DNA from 2 places in the Paracoccus sp. NBH48 genome. Region 1 is predicted to be linked to the other one. Evidence: riboswitches for the same ligand, from Rfam matches in the RefSeq annotation. Region 1 holds a riboswitch; the other holds the start of a gene.

Region 1 (4,208 bases):
GAAGCTGGTCAGGGCGTTGAACAGCTGCGACCCGGCGATGCCTGCCAGCACGATCTGCGCGGCACCCCGCGCGCCCGGACCGCCACCCGACAGGCGCGCCAACCCCACCACCAACGCAAAGGCCGCGATCGCGCCCAGCAGCGCGCCCGCCGACATCGGCACGAACCCCGCGCCGATCCCCGCCACCGCGACCGTCACGGCCCCCGTAGACGCCCCCGCCGAGATGCCCAGCAGATAGGGGTCGGCCAGTGCGTTGCGCAACAGCGTCTGCAGGACCAGCCCCGAGATCGCCAGCCCCGCTCCGCAGGCCCCTGCCACCAGCGCGCGCGGCAGGCGGTAAGCCCAGACGATACCCTGATCGATCGGGTCCAGCGGATAGCCCGCACCCAGCATCTGGTTGGCCAGCGCCTGCCAGACGGTCGAGAGGGGGATCGGCGTTTCCCCCAGGGCGGTGCCGGCCAGGGGGGCCGCCACGATCAGCAGCGACACCCACAGCCAGACCGGGGCCAAGGGGCGGCGGACGGTCGGCACCCCGACATCGGCGGTCATTCGGACAGCCCGTCCATGCCCGCCGCCAAGGCCTCCAGCCCGTCGATCATGCGAATGCCGGGATGCAGCGCCTCGGCGTCCAGGATGACGATGCGATCCCGGCGCACGGCGGTCATCCGGCGCGTGACCGGGTCCGTTTTCAGAAAGCGCAGCTTTGCCTCGACATCGTCGGCAGGAAAGCGGCGGCGGTCCATGCGCGCGATCACCAGCACCGAGGGGTCGGCACGGGCGATCGTCTCCCACCCTACGGCGGGCCATTCCTCGTCCGAGGTCACGACGTTGCGCAGGCCAAGGCGGTCCATCATCCAGGCCGGGACGCCCATCCCGCCCGCCATGTAGGGGTCCAGCGCCAGATCGGCCGAGGAGAACCAGACCGCCGCGGACGCATCCGGCAGGTCCATCGCCCGCGCGCGCTCCACGACCGCCACCTCTCGGGCCTGCAGGTCGGCGATCAGCGCCTGGCCCGCGTCCTGCGCGTCCATGACGCGCGCGATCTGGTCGATGCCGTCCCACAGCGTCGCGATGTCGAAGGGCGCAAGGCGGGTGCCGTCGGCGCCCACGCTGTTGTCCTTGCCTTGGCAGTCCGTGGGCATGACATAGGCCGGAATGCCCAGATCGGCGAACTGCCGGCGCGTGCCGACCGCCCCCTGATCCCCGATCATCCAGGCGAACATCGTCGGCACGAAGCCGGGGCGCCGGTTCACCACCGATTCAAAGCTGGGCGTGTCGTCGCTGATGCGGTCAACCCTGGCATCATCCTCTGCAAAGGCGGGCAGCACCGGGGTGAACCACAGCGCGGTCCCGGCCATCCGGTCCGCCTGGCCCAGCGCATACAGGATCTCGGTCGTGGACTGGCCGATCGACACGACGTTGTCGGGACGCGCGGGGATGGTCACTTGGTGCCCGCAATTGTCGATCACCAGCGGATAGTCGGTCGGCGCGGCAAGGGCCGCCTGGCCCAGGCCCAGCGCCACCGCGGTCGTCAGGAAGATTCTGGTCGTCATGGTCGTCCTTCATGAAACGAAGGACGGGGCTGAAAAAGGCGCAGCGGCGTCACCGGGGTCCCACCCACCTTCGCGGTCGCGTCGGATGAAGGCCGTGGATCGGCGCATGCGGTCTTTCTCCGGGGCACCCCGCCCGGGTTGGTTCAGGTCATGATGGCAGGTCTCCTGACTTGCGGGTCGCGGCCTTCCCCGCCTTCCCGGCGCAGGGGGCGCCAGTGGCATCATGGGGTCGGCTACCGCTTACAGTTGCGGGGGCAGTCGCGGATTCGGCGCCTGATGGCTACACCTCACCACGTTCCCTTTTCACCCTGCCGGGGCCTTGGCCGGCACGGGAACCATCACGGACGGAAATGCCGCCGGGTGGGGACAAAGTCAACTGCCGCGGCAAGCAGCCCGCAGCCGACCCGGCCACCACGGCCGACGCACCTGTGACACCCGCCGCTTATGCCAGCCTGATCCCGGCGACCGGTGCGCCGCTGGTCGAACGCGCTGGCGCCCTGCGGAGGAAGGAGTTGGTCGCAGTCCTTCCTGCCAGGCATTGATGGGGGGTCGGATATAGGGCGTCAGACCACCGGGCGATCCAGCGCCTGACACCGCAGGGCTTCAAACCTGGCCGGGCCTCTTTCGCCACAGGTGGCGAAGGTCCAGCCGGGGATAGTCCCGCTCGATCTGGCTGCCCCAGAACAGGCCGGCGATCGGGGCTTCGGGATGGTCAGGGTCAAGGCCATAGTCGATCTGGGCGATGCGTTCGGCCGGCATGTGCAGGGTGTATCGCAGGAACAGGAACTGCTCCAGCCAGGCGTCATGGTCCTTGTTCGTGAACAGGTCCGGACGGGGGACGGGTTCGGGGTCGTGCATGGTGGGTCAGCCTTGGGTGACGGACCCGGATCATCCGTCAATCCGCTTGCCGGTGCAACATTCCTGTCCCCGAACGAAAAGGGGGCACGCCGCATCCGGCATGCCCCCCGATCCACGGCAGGCGATCAGTAGATCGCCAGGGCCGGGAACAGGATCAGCAGGCCCACCGCCAGGATCTGCAGCCCGATGAAGGGCAGCAGGGCGCGGAAGATTTCTCCCAGCGAGATGTCCGGCGGGGTCACTGACTTCAGGTAGAAGGCGGCGGGCCCGAAGGGCGGCGACAGGAAGCTGACCTGCATGTTCATCGCGAACAGCACCCCGAACCAGACGGGGTCGTATCCCAGGCTGACGATGATCGGCACGAAGATCGGCATGGTCAGCAGCGCGATGCCGACCCAGTCCAGGAACATACCCAGCACGAACAGGATCGCCATCATGAACAGGATGATGATCGTCGGGTTGTCGCTGATGCCGGTGATCAGTTCCGACACGAAGTTGATGCCGCCCATCAGGTTGAAGACGCCCACCAGGGCAGATGCACCGATGCCGATCCAGACGATCATGCCGACTGTCTGCAGCGTCTGCATGGCCGCGCCGCGCAGCAGGCCCCAGGTGAATTCGCCGCGGATCACGGTCGAGATCAGCACGCCCGCCACGCCCACGGCGCTGGCCTCGGTCACGGATGCGATGCCGCCATAGATGGAGCCCAGCACCATGATCACGACCAGGATCGGCAGGAACAGGCCCTTGAGCAGGCGCAGCTTTTCGTCCCGCGGGACGCGGGCGGTGACGGCCGGGGGCACGTCGCCCGGCGTCAGCCAGGCACGGATCAGCACATAGGCCACATAGAGCAGCGCCAGCATGAAGCCCGGCACGAAGGCGGCCGTGAATAGGTCGCCGATCGAGACGTTCGCGGTCAGGCCATAGATGATCAGCACGATCGAAGGCGGCACCATGGTCCCCAGGCTGCCGCCCGCGCAGACGACGCCGATGGCCAGCTTGCGGTCATAGCCCTGGGCCAGCATCTGGGGCAGCGCGATTAGGCCCAGCAGCACGACCTCTCCGCCGATGATGCCGGACATGGCGGCCAGGATGACGGCCACGAAGATCGTCTGGACCGCCACGCCGCCGCGGATGCGGCCGCCGACCAGGCGCATCGCCTCGAACAGGTCGCGGGCGATGCCGCTGCGGTCCAGGATCGCGGCCATCAGCACGAACATCGGCACCGACACGAAGACGAAGCTGGACACGAAGGTGTAGACGCGGCTGGTGATCAGCGGCACGACGTTCGGGCCGAACCACCCCAGCGCGAAGATCAGCGTGACCAGCAGCGTGACGAAGGCCAGCGGGATGCCCGTCAGCAGCAAAAGCAGCAGCAGCGCGAACAGGAGGCCCGTCCCGGCCTCGATCCCCAGGGATTGCAGCGAACCGAAGATCTCCATCAGCGGGCTCCCTTGTGCCCGCGGGCATAGTTGACGGTCAGGATGGCGAATTGCAGGGCCATGATCGCCAGCGCCACCATCAGCAGCACCTTGAGCACGCCCGGATAGGCCGGGTTCCAGGCCGAGCCCGAGGTCTCGAGGTGAAAGCTGCCGTCGGGGCGCCAGGCGGACCGCTTGACCATCTGCCAGGCCGCCCAGGCGAAGGCGCCCGAGGACAGGCCGCAGATCGCCGAGATGAGGATGTCGGCCACCCGCCGCGCGGCGGGCGGCAGCAGGTCATAGACCAGGACGACCCGGATGTGCCGGTCGCGCGCGGTGCACAGCAAGCCCCCGTAGACGAACGAGATCGCGCACA
Region 2 (4,208 bases), on a different contig from region 1:
ACTGCGCAGCGCATCCTCCAGCGCCACCACCAGCCCCCCCGAGGGGTCGTCCCCCAGCGGCAGGCGGTTCGAGACGACGATCAGGCGCGGTTCGGTGGACATGGGCATTCCTCAGTTCAGCGATGCGTCAAGCCAGGCGGCCAGCGCGGCAGGGTCGGACAATCGGTGATGCGCGGCGGTGGGACCGTCGCCGATCTTGATGGCAAAGCCGCCGCGGGCCTGCGCCTCGGCCATGGCGGGTTCGTCGGTGGTATCGTCGCCCGCAAAGACCGGCACGCGCCCGACAAAGGGCTCAAGCGTCATCAGATGGGCCAGCGCGCTGTCCTTGCCGACGCCACCGGGGCGCAGTTCAACCGCCATCTTGGCGGGCTGCAGCACCAGATGCGGGTTCCGGTCGGCCAGATCCTGCATCACCCCCTCGACAAAGGTGCGAAGATCGGGGGCGTCCCGATAATGCAGTGCGACGCCGTGGGGCTTTTCCTCGACCAACAGGGCGGGATGGGGCGCGGCGGCGGCATGGGCCGCGGCATGAAGGGGGCCCGCGTCGAAATCGACCCGGTGCAGGGTCTGGATGCGGCCGGGGCGCAGCGACAGCTCGGCGCCGTGGCTGCCCGCGACGATCCCCTCGAACCCGTCCATATGTCCGCGCAGGTCGGCCACGTCGCGCCCCGAGATCAGCGCCACTGCGCCCCCCTGCCGCCGGTACAGCGCCGCCAGCCGGTCGCGCAGCGCCTGCGTGACAACGACCGCATCGGGCCGGGGGGCGATGTCGACCAGGCAGCCGTCGAAATCCAGGAACAGGGCGGCGTCGGGGGCAAGTGGGGGTGGGGTCACGTCAGGCGGGCTCCGGCGATTGGGATACACCAAAGGGAACCCATGACTCCCCCCGAGGGTTCACCGCCGCGTGAGGTTTTTTGACCGCCAACCCGCGCGCGTCAGTATTCGACCCCGGCCTGCGCCTTGATCCCAGACCGGAACGGATGCTTGACCTGGGTCATCTCGGTCACCAGGTCGGCGGCCTCGATCAGCGCGTCGGGGGCGCCGCGCCCGGTCAGCACCACATGGGTCATGGCGGGCTTTTCCGCCTGCAGAAAGGCCACCACCTCGGCCGCGTCCAGATAACCATAGCGCAGCGCGATGTTGATCTCGTCCAGCAGGACCATGCGGATGGCCGGGTCACGGATCAGGTCCTGCGCGCGCGCCCATCCGGCCTGCGCCATGGCGATGTCGCGGGACTTGTCCTGCGTCTCCCAGGTAAAGCCCTCGCCCATGGCGTGGAACTGGCAGATGCCGGTGAAATGCGTGGTCAGCAGCGTGCGTTCGCCCGTGTCCCACGCGCCCTTGATGAACTGCACAACGGCGCAGGGCATCCCGTGCGCGATGGAGCGCATGATCATGCCGAACCCCGACGACGACTTGCCCTTGCCCGGCCCGGTATGGACGATGATCAGGCCCTTTTCGCCGGTCTTGGTCTCCATCATGCGGTCGCGGGCGGCCTTTTTCCTGGCCATCTTGGCGGCGTGGCGGTCCTGATCCTCGGCGGAAATCGGGTCGGTCTGCGTCATCGGGTCGCTCCTTGCGGTTGACAAACGGCGGGTGCGGGGGTTTGGGTGAGGGCGTGTTGGTTCCTGTCTATGACAGGCGAAGAGGGAATGCGACAAGGCCCCGGGTCATCAGACCCGCGACCCCAAGCGCAGCCGCCCCCGCGACCGTGACCGGAGAGGTCGCCCGATCCACTGGCCCCGATTGGGGCTGGGAAGGTGGGACGACCGTCGGGGCATCCGCCCCTGAATCCGCAAGCCGGGAGACCTGCCAGCACCTGACGATGACGGGCGAACGGGGTGTTTCGCGACCGGCAGGTGATGGCCGGATGCCCCGTGCCGCCTCCTCTCGGACGCCCCTTGCCGCAACAAGGAAGGGGCCGCGATGCGCGCCGTTCTGCATGTCTGCACCACCTGTCGCGGCACCGTGCCCGACCCGGTTCCCGATGCCGCAGGGACCGATGCCGCAAGGACGGATGCCCTTGGCCCGGACGCGCCGCGCCTTGGCGCCCGGCTGCACGACCTGCTGTCCCGCACCGCCCCAGACGGCGTCGAGATCCGCCCCGTCGAATGCCTTTCCGCCTGTTCGCAGGGCTGTTCCGTCGCGCTGTCCGCGCCGGGCAAGTGGTCCTATGTCTATGGCCGCCTGACGCTGGACGACGCCGCCGACATCCTGTCGGGCGCGCGCGCCTATGCCGGGACCGCCGACGGCATCGTGCCGTGGCGCGAACGCCCCGCCGTCTTCCGCAAGCAGAGCCTTGCCCGCATCCCCCCGCATACCCTGTCGCAGGAGTGACCATGAACGACCTCGTGAAGACCCCCGTCACCGTGATCACCGGCTTTCTGGGGTCGGGCAAGACGACCCTGGTGCGCCATCTGATGGCCAACCCCCAGGGGCTGCGCCTTGCGGTGATCGTGAACGAATTCGGCACGATGGGTGTCGATGGAGAGATCCTCAAGGGTTGCGCCGACGCCGCCTGCCCGGCCGAGAATATCGTCGAGCTGTCGAACGGCTGCATCTGCTGCACCGTCGCCGACGATTTCATCCCCACGCTGGAGGCGCTGATGGCGCTGCCCGCCCGCCCGGACCACATCCTGATCGAGACGTCCGGGCTGGCGCTGCCCAAGCCTCTGCTGAAGGCATTCGATTGGCCCGCGATCCGGTCGCGGATCACCGTGGACGGCGTGATCGCCCTGGCCGATGCCGAGGCCGTGGCGGCCGGTCGCTTCGCCCCCGACGTGGCGGCGGTGGACGCGCAGCGCGCCGCCGACCCTGGCCTGGACCACGAGACGCCCCTGTCCGAGGTCTTCGAGGATCAGATCGCCTGCGCCGACGTGATCCTGCTGACCAAGGCCGATCTGGCCGGGCCGGAAGGCGTCGCCGCCGCCCGCGCCGCGATCGAGGCCGAGTTGCCCCGCCCCCTGCCCATTCTGACCGTGACCGAGGGCGCGGTCGATCCGCGCCTGATCCTGGGTCTGGGCAAGGCCGCCGAGGACGACCTGGACGCCCGCCCCAGCCATCACGACGGCGCCGACGACCACGAGCATGAGGATTTCGACACCGTCGTGATCGAGCTGCCCGAGATCACCGATCCCGCCGATCTGGCGGCCCGCATCGCCCGTCTGGCCGCCGAGCAGAACGTGCTGCGCGTCAAGGGCCATGTCGCCGTCGCGGGCAAGCCCATGCGCCTTCTGGTGCAGGCCGTGGGCTCGCGGGTGCGCCATCAGTACGACCGCCCGTGGGGCCAGACCCCGCGCCGGTCGCGCCTTGTGGTGATCGCGGAGCATGACGACGTGAACCCCGACGCGATCCGCGCCGTGCTGGAGGGTGTTCCCGCCTGATGCATGTCATCTTCCGCGAACAGGTCGGGCTTGAACAGTCCGACGCCCCCTATGATCCCGGTCAGACCCCCGGCGATCTGGTGGTCCTGTCCTTTTCGGACAGCGACCTGGGGGCGTTTGCGGAAGGCTGGCGGCGCGCGGCGGGGGGGCTACCCTCGACCCGGCTCTGCAACCTGGTGGCGCTGCGGCACCCGGTTTCGGTCGACACCTATGTCGAGAACACCCTGTCGGGCGCGCGCGGCATCCTGATCCGGTTGATCGGCGGAGAGGCCTATTGGCCCTATGGCCTGGCCTCGGTCCAGGACCTGGCGCGCAGGCGCGGCATCGCGCTGGCCGTGCTGCCCGCGGACGGCCGCGACGATCCGCGGTTGGAGGAGATCTCGACCGTTCCCCCCTCGGTCCTGCGCGTGCTGCGGCGGCATTGCGACCAGGGCGGCGCGGTCGCGGCGCAGGCGGCGCTGGCGCAGATGGCCATCGCATCGGGCCTGCAGGCCGCGCCCGTGCCGGGGGTCAAGACCCTACCCGCGATGGGCTTCTACGACCCCGACCGGGGGGTGGTCGCCGACCCGGGCCCGGTCGCGGCGCTGGTCACCTTCTATCGCAGCTGGCTGGCAGCGGCGGATGTGGCGCCCATCGATGCGCTGATCCGGGCGTTGCGGGCGCGGGGCATCGTGGCGATGGGCGTCTTTGCCCCGTCGCTGAAGGCGCCGGGCCTGGGCGACTGGCTGGCCGATGCCCTGCCGGGCGGGCCTGCGCTGGTCGTGAACGCGACCGGGTTTTCCGGGGGGAATGCGGGTCCGTTCGACGGCTGGTCCTGCCCGGTGT

What was found. A riboswitch is a leader RNA that binds a small molecule or an ion and turns the genes downstream of it on or off. The one in region 1 is predicted to bind cobalamin.
Region 2: linked by a shared signal. The riboswitch ahead of F1642_RS09310 (DUF1636 domain-containing protein) and the one ahead of F1642_RS11635 (ABC transporter substrate-binding protein) in region 1 are both predicted to bind cobalamin.

What each region holds. Positions count from the first base shown of each region.
Region 1 covers NZ_VUOJ01000005.1:81,502-85,709, reverse strand. Annotated here, with positions in the region: gene F1642_RS11640 (iron ABC transporter permease) at 1-549, opposite strand, end outside; gene F1642_RS11635 (ABC transporter substrate-binding protein) at 546-1,553, opposite strand; cobalamin riboswitch at 1,691-1,908, opposite strand; gene F1642_RS11630 (hypothetical protein) at 2,157-2,411, opposite strand; gene F1642_RS11625 (TRAP transporter large permease subunit) at 2,537-3,853, opposite strand; gene F1642_RS11620 (TRAP transporter small permease subunit) at 3,853-4,208, opposite strand, start outside.
Region 2 covers NZ_VUOJ01000004.1:495,557-499,764, reverse strand. Annotated here, with positions in the region: gene F1642_RS09325 (trehalose-6-phosphate synthase) at 1-102, opposite strand, end outside; gene otsB (trehalose-phosphatase) at 112-834, opposite strand; gene cobO (cob(I)yrinic acid a,c-diamide adenosyltransferase) at 936-1,565, opposite strand; cobalamin riboswitch at 1,606-1,832, shown strand; gene F1642_RS09310 (DUF1636 domain-containing protein) at 1,927-2,337, shown strand; gene cobW (cobalamin biosynthesis protein CobW) at 2,340-3,383, shown strand; partial or broken gene cobN (cobaltochelatase subunit CobN) at 3,383-4,208, shown strand, end outside.